Regions from separate parts of the Agromyces sp. NPDC057679 genome, predicted to be linked through region 2. Evidence: predicted binding sites of a transcription regulator. Region 2 holds the regulator's gene; the other holds the start of a gene.
What was found. The regulator LexA, encoded in region 2, represses DNA repair genes until DNA is damaged. The targets are predictions, from matches to a motif close to TCGAACANNTGTTCGA.
Positions count from the first base shown of each region.

Region 1: the regulator LexA is predicted to act here: its motif matches at 5,797-5,812, upstream of ACFVAJ_RS02515 (intein-containing Rv2578c family radical SAM protein).

Region 1 is NZ_JBHVIK010000001.1:570,397-578,555, forward strand. It holds gene ACFVAJ_RS02495 (thymidine kinase) at 1-340, opposite strand, end outside; gene ACFVAJ_RS02500 (response regulator) at 341-1,027, opposite strand; gene ACFVAJ_RS02505 (hypothetical protein) at 1,014-2,147, opposite strand; gene ACFVAJ_RS02510 (sensor histidine kinase) at 2,144-3,460, opposite strand; gene ACFVAJ_RS02515 (intein-containing Rv2578c family radical SAM protein) at 3,611-5,788, opposite strand; gene ACFVAJ_RS02520 (ABC-F family ATP-binding cassette domain-containing protein) at 5,891-7,636, opposite strand; gene ACFVAJ_RS02525 (malate:quinone oxidoreductase) at 7,988-8,159, opposite strand, start outside.
Region 2 is NZ_JBHVIK010000001.1:26,877-35,035, reverse strand. It holds gene metE (5-methyltetrahydropteroyltriglutamate--homocysteine S-methyltransferase) at 1-1,465, shown strand, start outside; gene lexA (transcriptional repressor LexA) at 1,577-2,260, opposite strand; gene ACFVAJ_RS00150 (LysM peptidoglycan-binding domain-containing protein) at 2,517-2,939, shown strand; gene ACFVAJ_RS00145 (histidinol-phosphate transaminase) at 3,007-4,119, shown strand; gene hisB (imidazoleglycerol-phosphate dehydratase HisB) at 4,116-4,730, shown strand; gene hisH (imidazole glycerol phosphate synthase subunit HisH) at 4,727-5,365, shown strand; gene priA (bifunctional 1-(5-phosphoribosyl)-5-((5-phosphoribosylamino)methylideneamino)imidazole-4-carboxamide isomerase/phosphoribosylanthranilate isomerase PriA) at 5,480-6,226, shown strand; gene ACFVAJ_RS00125 (SseB family protein) at 6,210-7,037, shown strand; gene ACFVAJ_RS00120 (pyridoxal phosphate-dependent decarboxylase family protein) at 7,147-8,159, shown strand, end outside.

The DNA of each region.
Region 1 (8,159 bases), 540 kb from region 2:
CGTCGATGAGCGCGATGCGGAGGAGGTCGTCGACCTGCTCCGACGAGAGGAACTGCGCCTCGTCGACGAGCAGGCAGCTCACGTCGCGGCCCGACTCCTCGATGACCCGGGTTCGATGCCCCTGGAAGCGGTCGAGCACCGGGGCATCCTGTTCGATGACGAAATCGACCTCGCGCACGACGCCGAGGCGCGAGACGATGTCGCGATCCCCCTTCGTGTCGACGGCGGGCTTCGCGAGGAGCACCCGGTGCCCGCGCTCCTCGTAGTTGAAGGCCGCTTGGAGCAAAGCCGTGGACTTGCCGGAGTTCATCGCGCCGTAGCGGAAGTACAGTTTCGCCATCTACTCGAGGAACCCGTCCTCCGCCGCGCGACGGATGAGCTCCGCCTTGCGGCTCGCAGGCCGGCCGACCTTCGCATACTTCTCGCGCACACGGCGCAGGTAGGTCTTCGCGGTCTCGTAGCCGACGTCCATGCGCTGCCCGACCTCCAGGGTGCTGAGTCCCTGGGCGTAGTAGCGCAGCGCCTTCTCTTCTGCGGGGCTGAGGTGCACGCCCGACATCGTCGCGACCGCGCCGCCCACCCCCGGTGCTCCGACGGCTCGGGCGCCGGGCCGGGATGCCTGCCGCGGCAGTCGCTCGCCGCGCATGACCCGCCGTGCGTAGTCGACGAGCACCTCGGCGGGGAGCGTCTTCGAGACGAAGCCGGCCGCGCCCGCCGCCATGCAGCGCTCGCGCGAATCGTCGTCGTCGAGCGCGGTCACCACGATCACCCGGGCGCCTGCGGCGCGGCACGCCCTGATGCGGGACTCGATCGACACGCCGTCGGGGAGCTGGAGGTCCATCAGGACGATGTCGACGGGGAACTCGGGGCTGCGCACGAGGTCCATCCACGAGGTCGCGGTGACGACCACGTCGAAATCGGCCGCACGGTCGCCGAACCACCGGGCGAGGCTGTCGACGATCAGACTGTGGTCGTCGAGGATCGCAAGCCGGTGCCGATGCTCCGGGCCTTCGTCAATCGATGACATAACTCAGCTCCACACGTACATTCTCTCGCGTCGAAGCCGATTCGGCACCCAAGGAAACGGCGCGCGCCACGGCGATGAACCGATCGATCTCGCGTTTGGCCGGCGGGCGACCCGCCGGAACGGCCGAGATCACGATCCGGCCGCCGTCGAGATCGTTCACGAGGGAGACCGCCACCCGTTCGGAGCGCGCCGGTTCGGCGAGCCAGCTGATGAGCGCCGTGAGTGCGGAACGCTGGTCGTCGCCGAGCAGGTCGGCGGCCCCGGAGGGGTCGTCGACGACGGTCTCGATGCCCCGGGTCAGCCTGACATTGGTCGCCAGGTCGTCGAGCCAGGTCGACTCGAGCCCCGCCCGCAGGGCACGGCGAAGCTCTTCTGCGAGCTCGCGGGCCCGATCGGCCTCGGCCACCGAGATCCGTTCGGCCGTCATGATGCCGGCGAGGAACGGCAGCACCTCGCGGCCGAGCACCGAGACCCGGCTCTGCTGCACCGAGCGGGCGATGCCCGCCCGCAGCTCGGTGTCGCGCTGGAGGGCCGCACGGTTCGCCTCGCGCTGCCAGCCGAGGGTCTCGGCGATGATCGCGTAGGCGTACCCGGCCGCGGCCGCGGAGAGCGCGATGACCGGCGCCGCGTTCACCGCCACCAGGGCGCCGACCGGGGCATCCGCTGCGACGTAGCTCGAGGCGCCGACGACGAGGATCGACAGGACGATCGAGGCGAGCACGCCCGCGAGCGCGAGCGAGACCCACGTGCAGTACGGGGCCACCGAGAGAATGAGCATCCCGATGACGACCGGCCCGAAGTCGTCGTAGAGGTAGCGGTTGGAGCCGACGGTGCTGGTGTACTCGGCGATCGCGGCGCCGACGGCGAGAGTGACGACGACCCAGAGGCGCTCGGCCGTGAATGGCGCCCGCGACGGTGCCGCCGAGATCGCGGCGACCGCTCCGGCCGCCGCGACGAGGAGGATCGCGACGATCGCCGCGAGCGGCGAGACGACCTCGCCCCGGTGGACCCAGGTGAGTGCGACCGCGCTGCCGAGGGCGAGCGCGGCCCCGATCGCCACGATCGGCGCCGCGGTGATGCCGCCGATCGGGTCGGCCTCCTGCTGGGTCAGGCGCATCATGCTCCGCCCTCCGGGACGGTGAGCACGATGGTGGTGCCGATGCCCTTGGTCGACCACAGCCGGACGGTGCCGTCCTGCTGCTCGATGCGGGCGCGGATCGAGGTGCGCAGCCCGATGCGGTCGTCGGGCACCTCGCCCTCGTCGAATCCGACTCCGCTGTCCATCACCGCGATCGTGACTTCGCCGCCCCCGAGGCCGAGCGCGAGTTCGGCCTCGTCGACGCCGGCGTGGCGTGCGACGTTGATCAGGCACTGCGCGACGGCCGCGTCGAGCGCCTCCGCGCGCCCCGGCCCGAGCACGTGCAGGATCTCGGGGTCACCGGTCACGCGCACGTCGAGGCCGGCGTTCGACGCCGCGGCGAAGGACTGCACGAGCATCGTCGTGCCGTCGCCGCGCGGCTCGACCGGCTCGGAGGCGGTTCTCGATCGCGTCGCGGCCCCGCCGGCGCCCCGACGGGCGAATCGCCCTCGCCCGGTCGCCCCGTTCGGCGAGGGATCGGGGACGGGGGCGGCGCGCCGGTTGCCGCGATCGTTCGCCGCCGCCTGCCCCGAGTGGTCGATCGCCCAGTCCCGGCCGACGATGAGCCCGAGATCCTGGCGGATCCCGGCGCGCAGCCGCTCGTCGACCGTGCCCGAGCCGGCCGCGGCGATCGCGACGAGATGGCTGAGTGCGGTGTCGTGCAGTCGCGCGGTGGCCCGAAGTTCGTAGTCGTGGCGGATGGCGAGTTCGCGCGTCTGCTGGCTCGCGCGGTGCAGCCCGGTCTCCTGCCGGGGATCGGAACGGCGCGAGACGCCGTCGAAGATCCTGACCACGAGCAGGATGCCGAACGCGGCGGCCGCCGCCGTGCTGGGGGCGTAGGCGCCGCCGACGAGCGCGACGCCGAGGAACGCCGCCGCCTCGCCGAGCGCGTAGCCGAGCGTGGCCCAGACGATCGCGATGAGCGAGCCGCTGCCGGCGCCCCCGACGAGCAGGAGCGCGATCCTCGGGAGCGCGAGCACCGCGTTGTTGGTCGATTCGAAGCCTCCGGGCTCCATGACGAGCATCGTGAAGGCGATCGTCGCTCCGGTGCCGACGACGAGCGCGAGGACGGTGAGGGTGACGGACGGGTACATGGCGACGGCGACGAGCGCGAGCAGCATCACTCCGGCGAGCGCCGCCCCCGTCCACCCGGTCGGCCGCTCGCCGACGGTCGCGACGAGGATGCTCACGACGATCGTGATCGTCAGGCAGGCGAACGCGGCGCAGTGCCCGGCGAACGCGAGCGCTCGACTCAGACTGTCGCGCGCGAGGTGACCCGGCAACCCCAGGCTCATCGTGAACCTCCACTCGCGAGCAGCGCCCGACCTTCGCGAGCCGATCGGACTCAGCGAATTATCTCAGTCCGGCGGGAATTCGCGCATCTCCACGCACCGCGAGCGCAGCGTTTCGCTCAGGGCGGGTCAGAACAGTCCGCTCAGGGCGGGTCAGAACAGGGCCGCCGGGTCGGCGAGCGCACCCAGCCCGGCGGGGAGTTCGAGCGTGGTCGACGCCGTCTCGGAGCCGGCACGGGCACCGGCGCCGTTCGGCCGCCCGGCCGCCCCCGGCCGGGTCCAGCGGTCGCGGGGCTCCGCCGTCGACCGGACTCCGCCGGTCACCGGGTCTTCGATGCCGCGTTCGAGCCCGTGCGCCCGGATCAGCGGGTGGATGCGCTGGGCGAGCCAGCGCCGGTACTCCTTCGGGGCGTAGGCGTTGTTGCCGTAGTACATCGAGCGGTACTGCGGCACCAGTTCGGGATGCTCGCGTTCGAGCCACTGCATGAACCACGGCTTGACCGCCCCGCGCAGGTGGAGCGCGGCGTACAGCACGCTCGTCGCCCCGGCCGCCTTCACCTGCCGCAGCGCCTCGTCGAGGTGCGCCCGGGTGTCGGTGAGATACGGCAGCACGGGCATGAGGAACACCGCGCAGTCGAGCCCGGCCTCGCGGACCGCCGTCACGGTCGCCAGCCGCGCCTTCGTCGACGGCGTGCCCGGTTCGAGCGACTGCTGCAGTTCGTGGTCGTGGATCGCGATCGACATGGCGAGGTCGACCGGCACGTGTTCGGCGGCGGCCGCGATGAGCGGCAGGTCGCGGCGCAGCAGCGTGCCTTTCGTGAGGATGCTGAACGGGGTACCGCTCGTCGTGAGTGCGTCGATGATGCCCGGCATGAGCTCGTAGCGGCCCTCGGCCCGCTGGTACGGGTCGGTGTTCGTGCCGAGCGCGACCGGCTCATGCCGCCACGAGGGCCGGGCGAGTTCGCGCCGCAGCACCTCGGCGACGTTCACCTTCACGATGATCTGACGGTCGAAGTCGTCGCCCGCGTCGAGGTCGAGGTAGCTGTGGGTCGGCCGGGCGAAGCAATTGTGGCTCACGACGCCGTTTGCGATGAAGTCACCGGTCGACGTCGTGATATCGAGCATGTCGAGCGTCGTGCCGAGCGGCTCGATGGAGACGATGCGAAGGTCGGCCATGGTCTTCACCGTCGCACCCGCGAGTGCGAGTTTTCGACTGATCGCCGGGCGGCTGATCGCGAAGAAGGCGTTTCTGGCACGGAGCCCGCCCCTGACGCGAACGTTCGAGACGCCGTTGGCCCGCGGCGCCTCTCTGACATGCGGAATCGCGAAGGTGGACAGAGCGCGCTCGATCTCGGTGAGGATCTCCTCATCGGAGTTGCTGATGCGGAGAACCCCGCGTGAGCAGGAACCCTCAGCATCGAAGACGCCCGAGAGATACCCCGCTCGCCAGCCCTCGGACGGGTCGTCGGGCCACTCGATCAGGCTGGTGATGAGGTCGAGATCGCTCGCCTTGGACGTTCGGATCGCCATCATCGCCCGCCGCGCTTCAGTCGCCGTCGAGAACTGGAAGGTCGTCGTCCGGACTCCGAAGTGCTCGAGGTAGTCGGCCGAGCGCTCGAGCGCCTCCACATCGGCAAGCGCGAGTCGGAACCTGTTGGCGACATACGAACCGCCGTTCGTCCGCGGGTAGCGCCGCCGCAGGATCGTCCCGTCGCCGCGGACCATACCCGTCAGGTACCCGCGTCGGAAGTCGTCCGAGGTGATCTCCGGCACGGGTTCGGCGCTTCCGCCGCCGAACCCCACGAGCGAGTTGCCGAGGGTGAGGTGCGGGCGTCTCGCGCCCCCCGACATCGCACCGGTCACATGCTTCCACCCGCGGTCGGTCAAGAACCGATGATCCCCGCTCGCGATGAGCGAGGTGCCGTCCGCGAGACGGATTCGGTACGCCGGCTTTCGCGTCGACCACTTCGCGAGGACGACCGTGGGCACGTAGCGGCGGTAGCGGCCGATCGTTCGGGTGCCCATGACCTCGTCGCCGACCGCGACCTCGGACAACGGTTTCGTACGGCCGTCGGCCATCGTGATCCCCGTCGTCGGATCCAGGCAATAGACGCACGCATGGCTGCAGCCCCGGTACGGGTTGATGGTCCACCCGAAGGGCATCATCGACTGGCCCGGCACCCGGTTCAGCGCCGATTTCGCGAGCACCTCGTGGAAGGTGACGCCGGCGAACTCGGGTGTCTGCACCGACCGCACGAGGTTGTTGAGCCGGGCGAGGCCGGGCAGGGCGTCGACCTGGTCGACTCCCAGTTCTTGCCCGCTCCACCGCATTCACTCATTCGAACATACATTCGAATATCGCGCAAGGGCGCGGCGATCGGCTGCCCGAAGATCGGGATGCCTCGGGGACGCACCCCGAGGCATCCCGCCTGCTCAGCCGGCGACCGCGACGGGGGCCGTGCTGCCCGGGTGCAGCTCGAGCCGCTCCCCCGACCAGCGCCGGCGCAGCCAGCGGTCGTGGCTCGCGATGACGACGGCGCCGGGGTAGCCCCCGAGCGCCTCCTCGAGCTCGGTCGCGAGCGCGAGCGAGAGGTGGTTCGTCGGCTCGTCGAGGAGGAAGACGTGCGGCGGGCGCGCGAGGACGAGCGCGAGCGCGAGCCGGCGCTGCTGCCCGACCGAGAGCGCGCCGACCGGCCGCTCGAGGTCGCGCGGCGCGAGGAGGCCGAGGCCCGAGAGCGGCACCTGCTCGGCCCGGCGTTCGCCGAGCACCCGCTCGTACGTCGCCCGCGGCGTCGCCGCGGGGTCGCCGAAACGGACGTCCTGCTCGAGCAGCTGCACCCGCAGCCCCTTCCGCCGCTGCACGGCTCCCCGGTCGGCGGCGATCGAACCGGCGAGCACGCCGAGCAGCGTCGACTTGCCCGCCCCGTTCGCCCCCGTCACGAGCAGTCGCGAGAGCGGCTCGAGCCGGAGCCGCTCGAGCCGCAGCCGGCCCGGGACCTCGACGTCGTCGAGCTGCACGAGCAGCCCGGCGGACTCCTCGAGCGCATGCGATCCCGACGGGATGCCGGCGAACTCGAGGGGTGCAGGGGGCTTCCGCAGCTGCTCGCGTTCGAGCGTCGCGAGCCGCTGCTCGGCGTTGCGCACCCGGCGTGCGATCGAGCGCTCGACGTTCTCGCCCTTGAAGTACTTGAGGAACTTGTCGTTGTCGGTCGCCGCCCGCCCGTGCGAGACGTTGCGCGCCGTCCCGCCGATCGAGGACCGCAGGCGCCGGAGCTCCTCCTGCTCGTCGTCGTACTGCCGCTGCCAGCGCGCCCGCTCCTCGGCCTTCACGCCGAGGAACTCGCTGAACCCGCCGCCGAAGACCGTCCCGCCGAGGGTGCCCGATGACCCGTCGGCGGCGGACGCCGCGAGCGCGCCCTGGCGCCCCGGGTCGAGGTCGAGCAGGCCCGTCGCCGCCCGATCGAGGAACGCCCGATCGTGGCTCGCGAACACGACCGGCCCCGCGAAGGCGCGCAGGCGCCCCTCGAGGAACTCGGCCGCGGCGTCGTCGAGGTGGTTCGTCGGCTCGTCCAGGAGCAGTGCGTCGGGCGCCGAGAGCAGCAGCGCCGCGAGGGCGAAGCGCGAGCGCTGCCCGCCCGAGAGCTCGTCGATGCGCCGCCCGCGCCCCAGCCCGGCCACGCCGAGCCCGTCGAGCAGCTCGTCGCGACGGGCCTCGGCGGTCCACACCTCGGCCCGCTCGGCGGCGTCGAGTGCGGCCGCGTAGCGCTGCTCGGCCGATGCGGCGTCGGCATCCGCACTGGCGCCGAGCGCCTCGGCCGCGGCGTCGAGTTCCCGTTCGATGGCGCGCACCGGGGCGAGGGCCGCCTCGAGCACGAGATCGACGCGCTCATCGGGCGCGAACGGCAGCTCCTGCGTGAGCAGGCCGGTGCGTCGGGGGCGCGTGATCCGCCCCGAGACGTCGGCGCGTGCGAGCGGGCCGGCGGCCGAGGCATCCGGGCCGTCGTCGGCGGCGAGGAGCCGCAGCAGCGTCGACTTGCCGACGCCGTTCTCGCCGATGAGGCCGAGCCGGTCGCCGGGGGCGACGGTGAAGCCGAGGTCGGCGAAGACGCGCCGGTCGGGGTAGGCGACCGAGAGTCCGTCGGCCCGGAGATGGTTGGAGAAAGAGAGGTGTACAGCCAAGGGGTCCGCCCTTCGCGAGGGCTCCCGAACGGCCGCCGGATACGGCGACGACGCGGTCCGTCCGGTGCACCGGCGGTGCCGGGGCGTCGCGTGCGACACCTCGGCCCGCGCGTTCGCTGCGGATGCGGCGACCGTTCGGGAGCGGAGTGGATCCCGCCGGGCATTGCCGGGCGTGGGTGCACGAGACCGCAGTCGCGATCAGCACGGGTCGATCAGGACCGTGTGCACACCCGACGTCAACGGCGCCTCAGGCGCGGGACGAGGGGGTGTGCTCACTTCATAGCGTGTACGACCGTAGCAGCGTGCCGGCGCGGGCGCAAACAGGCGCCCCCGCCGGCACGAGCCGAATCGTCAGGCCGAGAGCTTGAGCACCTCGGCGGTCGCCTTCAGCGACGCCTCGGCGGCGGCCGGGTCGGCCGAGAGCTCGGTGCCGTAGCTCGGGATCATCTCGCGGAGCTTCGGCTCCCATTCCGCCATGCGGTCGGGGAAGCAGCGCGAGAGCACGTCGAGCATGATCGGCGCG
Region 2 (8,159 bases):
GGCGCTCGCCGCGAAGACGCTCGTCGCGGGCGTCGTCGACGGGCACAACATCTGGCGGGGCGACCTCGCCGCGGCGTTCGACCGCATCGCCGCAGTGCAGCACCTCTCGGGAAGCGTCGCCGTGTCGACCTCGACCTCGCTGCTGCACGTGCCGCACGACGTCGAGGACGAGCAGGCGCTCGACGCCCGACTCGTCTCATGGCTCGCCTTCGCCGACCAGAAGGTCGCGCAGGTCGCGACCCTCGCACGCGGGCTCGCCGAGGGCCGCGACGCGATCGCCGCCGAGCTCGACGGGGCATCCGCCGCCCTGGCCGACCGCAGCGGCGCACCCGGCGTGCGCGTGCCCGCAGTGCGCGAGCGGCTCTCCGCCCTCGTGAGCGGCGACTTCGACCGCGGCGACTACGCCGCCCGCGTCGCCGCGCAGGCCGAGCTCGAGCTGCCCGAGCTGCCGACCACGACGATCGGCTCGTTCCCGCAGACGAGCGACATCCGTCGCGCCCGCGCGCGGCTCGGCAAGGGCGAGCTCGACGCCGACGGCTACGCGCAGCTCATGCGCGAGGAGATCGAGCGGGTCGTGCGCCTGCAGGAGGAGATCGGCCTCGACGTGCTCGTGCACGGCGAGCCCGAGCGCAACGACATGGTGCAGTACTTCGCCGAGCTGCTCGACGGCTTCGCCGTCACCGAGCACGGCTGGGTGCAGTCGTACGGCTCGCGCTGCACGCGCCCCTCGATCCTCTGGGGGGATGTCTCGCGGCCGGCCCCGATGACGGTCGAGTGGTCGTCGTACGCGCAGTCGCTGACCGAGAAGCCCGTCAAGGGCATGCTCACGGGCCCGGTGACGATCCTCGCCTGGTCGTTCGTGCGTGACGACCAACCCCTCGGCGACACCGCGCGCCAGGTCGCCCTCGCCCTGCGCGACGAGATCGCCGACCTCGAGGGCGCCGGCATCAAGGTGATCCAGGTCGACGAGCCCGCGCTCCGCGAGCTGCTGCCGCTGAAGCTCGCCGACCAGCCGGCGTACCTCGACTGGTCGGTCGGCTCGTTCAAGCTCGCGACGGCGGGCGCGGCGGCGGCGACGCAGGTGCACACGCACCTCTGCTACTCGGAGTTCGGCGTGGTCATCGACGCGATCAAGAACCTCGACGCCGACGTGACCTCGATCGAGGCGGCGCGCAGTCGCATGGAGGTCGTCGACGACCTCTCGACGAGCGGATTCGACCACGGCATCGGCCCGGGCGTCTACGACATCCACTCGCCGCGCGTGCCGTCGACGGCCGAGGTGCAGGCGCTCCTCGAGCGCGCGGTCGCCGAGATCCCGGCGTCGCGGCTCTGGGTGAACCCCGACTGCGGCCTGAAGACCCGCGGCTACGACGAGACGGTCGCCTCGCTCGAGAACATCCTCGAGGCGACGCGCGCCGTGCGTGCCGAGCTCGAGGCGCGCACCGAGCCGGCGCTCGCGGGCTAGCCCGACGAGACGAGAAGGGGCGGATGCCGCGTGCTGCGCGGCATCCGCCCCTTTCGCTGTCTCGCGGTGGAGGTGCGGCCGCTCGCGCGGCCGGGTCGGCTCGACTCCGGGTCAGACCGCGCGCAGCACCGAGACGACCTTGCCGAGCACCTCGGCGTGGTCGCCCACAATCGGTTCGAACGCGCTGTTGCGGGGGAGCAGCCACGTGTGGCCGTCGCGCTGTCGGAAGACCTTGACCGTCGCCTCGCCGTCGAGCATGGCCGCGACGATCTCGCCGTTCTCGGCGGTGCGCTGCGAGCGCACGACCACCCAGTCACCGTCGCAGATGGCGGCGTCGATCATCGAGTCGCCGACGACCTTGAGGATGAACAGCTCGCCCTTGCCGACGAGCTGCCGGGGGAGCGGGAAGACCTCTTCGACCTGCTGCTCGGCGGTGATCGGCACACCGGCGGCGATGCGGCCGACGAGCGGCACCATCGCGGCGTCGCCGACGGGGGCCGCGTCGCCCGCGGCGGGAGCGCGCTCCTCGAGTCCGGGCACCTCGATGAGGATCTCGAGTGCGCGGGGGCGGTTGGGGTCGCGGCGCAGGTAGCCGGCGAGCTCGAGCTGGTTGAGCTGGTGCGTGACGCTCGACAGGGAGGAGAGCCCGACGGCGTCGCCGATCTCGCGCATGCTCGGCGGATAGCCGCGGCTCGCGACCGAGCGCTGCACGACCTCGAGGATGGCGAGCTGCTTGGCGCTCAGGCTCTTGCGTCGACGCGCCCTTCCGATGTCACGCACGTCGTTGTCGCTCACGGTCTCCGCCCCTCGTTGCGATCGCCTCGCGATCGGATGTCGGTGGTGTCTGTTGCACTGTGTCCAGACATTCGAAACTGTATCCGCCTCGCAGGGGTGCGGCAAACATTCGTTCGAGTGTGTCGTGGTATTCGTGCACGGGGAATCGGTGTTCGGGTGCTTGCCTTCGAAAACATTCGAAGATATATTCGGAACATAGATTCGCATTCGGCCCTCCCGGCCGAGGGCCGGATGCGATTCACTCAGGAGGTGTGAGATGAGCGCAGCGATCATGACCGGCGGGTACGCCCCGGTGCAGTCCCGCCCGGTGCCGTTCCACGAGCCCGACCGTCTCGCGCGTGCTGGCGCAGGCGAGCCGGTGGCGGTCCGCACCCGCCTGCGACTGACCCGGCGGGGCCGTGTGGTCTTCACGACGCTCGCAGCGCTCCCGCTCATCGTCTGGGCGTTCGTCATCGTGCTCGGGGGCGGCGGCGCCGCGGCCGACGTCTCGGGCGCCGGCGCAGGGGCCGCGCTCGAGTACGTCACCGTCGAGGTCGGTGCGTCCCTCTGGGAGATCGCCGAGTCGATCGCGCCCACCGCCGACCCGCGCGACACGATCGCCGAGATCCTGCGCATCAACGGCCTCGACGAGGCCACGATCGTGCCCGGCCAGCAGCTCGCCGTCCCGGCGGCCGAGTAGCGGGCACGCCCGGTCACACGGGGTCTCACGGAGGGGACGCCGTGCTGCGCGTGGCTAGCATGGTTCGGTGACGAGTCTCGATGATCTCCCCATCCGCGACGACCTCCGCGGGCGTTCGCCGTACGGCGCCCCGCAGAAGTCCGTCCCCGTGGCGCTCAACGTCAACGAGAACACGCATCCCATCCCCGAAGACGTCGCCCACGACATCGTGGCCCGCGTCGCCGCCGCGATCCTCCGGCTGAACCGCTACCCCGACCGCGAGTTCACCGAGCTGCGCGAGGCGCTCGCCCGCTACCTCGGCCACGGGCTCGCCCCCGAGCACATCTGGGCCGCGAACGGGTCGAACGAGGTGCTCCAGCACCTGCTCCAGGCCTTCGGCGGCCCCGGGCGCCGGGCGCTCGGCTTCGACCCGACGTATTCGATGTACGGGCTGCTCGCCTCGGGCACCGGCACCGAATGGGTCGCCGCACCCCGCGACGAGGAGTTCGAGCTCAGCCCCGAGACCGCGGTCGCCGCCGTCCGCGAGCACGACCCCGACCTGGTGCTGCTCTGCGCCCCGAACAACCCGACGGGCACCCCGCTCGACCTCGACACGATCCGCGCGGTCGCCGACGCCGCCCGCGGCATCGTCATCGTCGACGAGGCGTACTTCGAGTTCGCCGAGCCCGGCACGCCGAGCGCGCTGACCCTGCTCGAGGGCCGGCCGCGCCTCGTCGTCTCGCGCACCATGAGCAAGGCCTTCGCCTTCGCCGGCGCCCGGGTCGGCTACCTCGCCGGCGATCCCACGACGATCGACGCGCTGCGCCTCGTCCGGCTGCCGTACCACCTCTCCGCGCTCACCCAGGCGGCTGCGCTCGGCGCGCTCGCCCACTCCGACGAGATGCTCGCGATGGTCGACGAGATCCGCGGGCAGCGCGAGCGCATCTCCACGGAGCTCGCGCGGCTCGGCTTCGCTCCGCACCGCAGCGGGTCGAACTTCGTGCTCTTCGGGGGCGTCGACGACCCGCACGCGGTCTTCGAGGCGCTCCTGGCGCGTGGCATCCTCATTCGCGAACTGGGCATTCCCGGGCACCTGCGCGTGACCGCGGGCACCGAGGCCGAGACGACCGCCTTCCTCGAGGCGATCGCCGTGTTCGCCCCGAACGCGGCGGGCGCCGCCAAGAATAGGATCGACGCATGAGCGGCCAGACCCACAACCGCGCGGTACGCGTGCAGCGCGAGACCAGCGAGTCGAGCATCGACCTCTCGATCGACCTCGACGGCACCGGTGCGAGCGACATCGAGACGGGCGTGCCGTTCTACGACCACCTGCTGACGGCGTTCGCGAAGCACTCGCTCACCGACCTCACCGTGCGCGCCGCGGGCGACGTCCACATCGACGTGCACCACACCGTGGAGGACACGGGCATCGTGCTCGGGCAGGCGATCCGGCAGGCGCTCGGCGACAAGCGCGGCATCTCGCGGTACGGCGACGCCCTCGTGCCGCTCGACGAGGCGCTCGCGCAGGCCGTCGTCGACATCTCGGGGCGTCCGTACCTCGTGCACACGGGCGAGCCCGCGGGCTTCGAGTTCCACCTCATCGGCGGCCACTTCACCGGCTCGATGGTGCGGCACGTCTTCGAGGCGATCACCTTCAACGCGGGGCTCACCGTGCACGTCAACGTGCTGGGCGGTCGCGACCCCCACCACATCGCCGAGGCCGAGTTCAAGGCCTTCGCTCGGGCGTTCCGGCAGGCGAAGGCGTTCGATCCGCTGGTCACCGGCATCCCGTCGACGAAGGGCGCGCTGTGAGCCCCACCCGCCGCGTCGTCGTGCTCGACTACGGCTCGGGCAACGTGCACTCGGCTGCGAAGGCACTCGAGGCCGCGGGCGCCGAGGTCGAGGTCACGGCCGACCGCCGGGCGGCGAGCGAGGCCGACGGCCTGCTCGTGCCGGGCGTCGGCGCGTTCAAGGCCGTGATGGAGCAGCTGCGCGCGGTGCGCGGCGACGAGATCATCGACCGGCGGCTCGCGGGCGGGCGCCCGGTGCTCGGCATCTGCGTCGGCATGCAGGTGCTCTTCGAGCACGGCGTGGAGCGCGGGGTCGACACCGAGGGGCTCGGCGAGTGGCCGGGCTCGGTCACCGAGCTTCCCGCCGCGGTGCTGCCGCACATGGGCTGGAACACGGTGACCCCCGACGCGGGCTCTGTGCTGTTCGACGGCATCGAGGACGAGCGCTTCTACTTCGTGCACTCCTTCGCCGCGCAGGAGTGGCACCTCGACGTGATCCCGCCGTTCCCCGGCCCGAAGCTGACGTGGGCCGAGCACGGCGGGTCCTTCCTCGCCGCGGTCGAGAACGGCCCGCTCTCGGCGACCCAGTTCCACCCCGAGAAGTCCGCCGATGCCGGCATCCGGCTGCTGTCGAACTGGATCGGCACCCTCGGCTGACGCCCGCCCGAGACCGTGCGTGTCACGGTCAGGCCGCTCGAGCCCCGGGCGACTAAGATTCTGTGACTGTGCCGACCGTCGATCCACGGCGGCATCCCGCGAACGAGGACAGTGATGAGTGAGTTCAACAAGACCCCCGGTCTCGTGCTGCTTCCGGCAGTCGATGTCGCCGGTGGCAAGGCCGTCCGCCTGACGAAGGGCGAAGCCGGCACCGAGACGAGCTACGGCGACCCGGTCGACGCGGCCGTCGACTGGGCCGACCAGGGCGCCGAGTGGATCCATCTCGTCGACCTCGACGCGGCCTTCGGCCGTGGGTCGAACGGCGGCATCCTGAAGAAGGTCATCCGTCAGGTCCGCGGCGTGAACGTCGAGCTCTCGGGCGGCATCCGCGACGACGAGTCGCTCGAGCACGCGCTCGAGATCGGGGCGAAGCGCATCAACCTCGGCACGGCGGCGCTCGAGAACCCCGAGTGGGCCGCCTCGGTCATCGCCCAGTACGGCGAGGCGATCGCGGTCGGCCTCGACGTGCGCGGCACGACGCTCGCCGCCCGTGGCTGGACGAAGGACGGCGGCGACCTCTGGCAGGTCATGGACCGCCTCGAGGAGGCCGGCGCCGCCCGCTACGTCGTCACCGACGTCACGAAGGACGGCACCCTCCAGGGCCCCAACATCGAGCTGCTTCGCCAGGTCATGGAGCGCACCGAGCGCCCGGTGGTCGCCTCGGGAGGCATCTCGAGCCTCGACGACATCGTCGCCCTGCGCGAACTCGTGCCGCTCGGCCTGGAGGGCACCATCGTCGGCAAGGCCCTCTACGCCGGCGCGTTCACGCTGGCCGAGGCGCTGGATGTCGCCTCACGCTGACCGTCCGGCGGGCGAGCACGGGGATGCCCCGGCGACCCCGCCGTCCGCCGCGGACTCCGCCGGCGTGCCCTGGGCCGGGCGGTCGTTCGAAGCGAACCCGCACGCGGCCGACGACGGCAGCGCCCCCGCCGAGCTCGCCGAGGCGATCGCGCGGTTCCGTGCGGGGGAGGGCGGGCAGTCCGAGGTCGTCGCGGCGTTCGCCGAGTCGCGCCTGCTGATCCCGCTGCTCGCCGAACTCGGCGACGGCGGCACCGAGACGGGCGCGCACGGCCTCGCGGTCGACAAGAGCCAGGAGCTCTCGATCGTCACCGTCGCCGGCCCCGACGGGCGCGCGGTGCTGCCGGTGTTCTCCTCGGTCGAGGCGATGTCGCGGTGGAACCCGGTCGCGCGACCGGTGCCCGCCGACGGCGTCCGGGTCGCCCTCGCGGCCGCCGACGACGGCACCGAGCTCGTCGTGCTCGACCCCGGTTCGCCCGGCGAGTTCGTGCTGCGCCGGCCGGCGGTGTGGGCGGTCGCCCAGTCGCTGCCGTGGCGGCCGCCGTTCGAGTCCGACGAGGTGCGCGAGGCTTTCCTGCGCGCCGCGGAGCGCGAGCTCTCGGTGCTCGGCATCACGCTCCTCCCCGGCGACCCCGAGGCGAGGCTCGCCGGCCCCGAGCTCGTCGTGCGGCTCGAGCTCGTCGCTGGGCTCACCCGCGAGGCGCTCGATGCGACGACGACGCGGCTCGCGCACCGCTGGGCGGCCGACGAGGCGATCGCCACGGGCGTCGACTCGCTCGCCGTGAAGCTCGTGGCCGGGGTATCCGACGCCTGAACCGGTGACCGTGCGGCGGCCCGCCCGGTGACTCGTTCGGGTGGTTGACCGTCGACCCGACCGGGAGCATGATCGGAGAGGCGCGACGGCGCGGAATCCAGGTGCGGCCATGACCGAGCATCCCGATGCGGAACGACGAGACGACGGCGACGCGGGCTACGACGCGGCGCTCGAGCGGGCCGGGGTGCACGCCCGGGCCTGGCTCGACGGCGTCCGCGAGCGGAGGGTGCCGCCCGGCGCGACGACCGAGGAGATGCTCGACCGGCTCGGCCGCGACCTCCCCGACGACGGCGAACCCGCAGCCGCGGTGATCGACCACCTCGCCGCCGCGGCGGAGCCCGGGCTCATCGCGATCGGGTCGCCGCGCTTCTACGGCTGGGTGATCGGCGGCACCCACCCCGCGGCGCTCGCCGCCGACTGGCTCGTCTCGAGCTGGGACCAGAACACCGGGCTGCGCACCATCACCCCTGCCGCGGTCGCCGCGGAGGAGCTCGCGGGCGCGTGGCTCGTCGATCTGCTGGGGCTGCCTGCGGGCAGCGAGGTCGGCTTCACCACGGGCGCGACGATGGCCCAGTTCACCTGCATGGCGGCGGCCCGCGACGAGGTGCTCACCCGCGTGGGCTGGGACGTCGAGGAGGCCGGGCTCGCGGGCGCCCCGCGCATCCGCTTCATCGTCGGCGAGGAACGGCACGGCACGGTCGACCTCGCCGCACGATACCTCGGGCTCGGGGCGCCGATCGTCATGCCGTCCGACGAGCAGGGCCGCATCCGGGTCGATGCGCTGCGCGACACGCTCGCCGCAGGGGAGGGGCCCGCGATCGTGCTGCTGCAGGCCGGCAACATCCACTCGGGCGCCTTCGACGACTTCGGGGGCGCGATCGCCGCGGCCCATGAGGCGGGCGCGTGGGTGCATGTCGACGGTGCCTTCGGCCTCTGGGCCGCGGCGTCGCCGAACCTGCGCCACCTGACCGCGGGCATGGCCGACGCCGATTCGTGGTCGACCGACGCGCACAAGACGCTCAACGTGCCCTACGACTCGGGGCTCGCGATCGTGCGCGACGGCCGCGCCATGCATCGCGCGCTCAGCATGCACGCGAGCTACCTGCAGGCGACCGAGGTCGG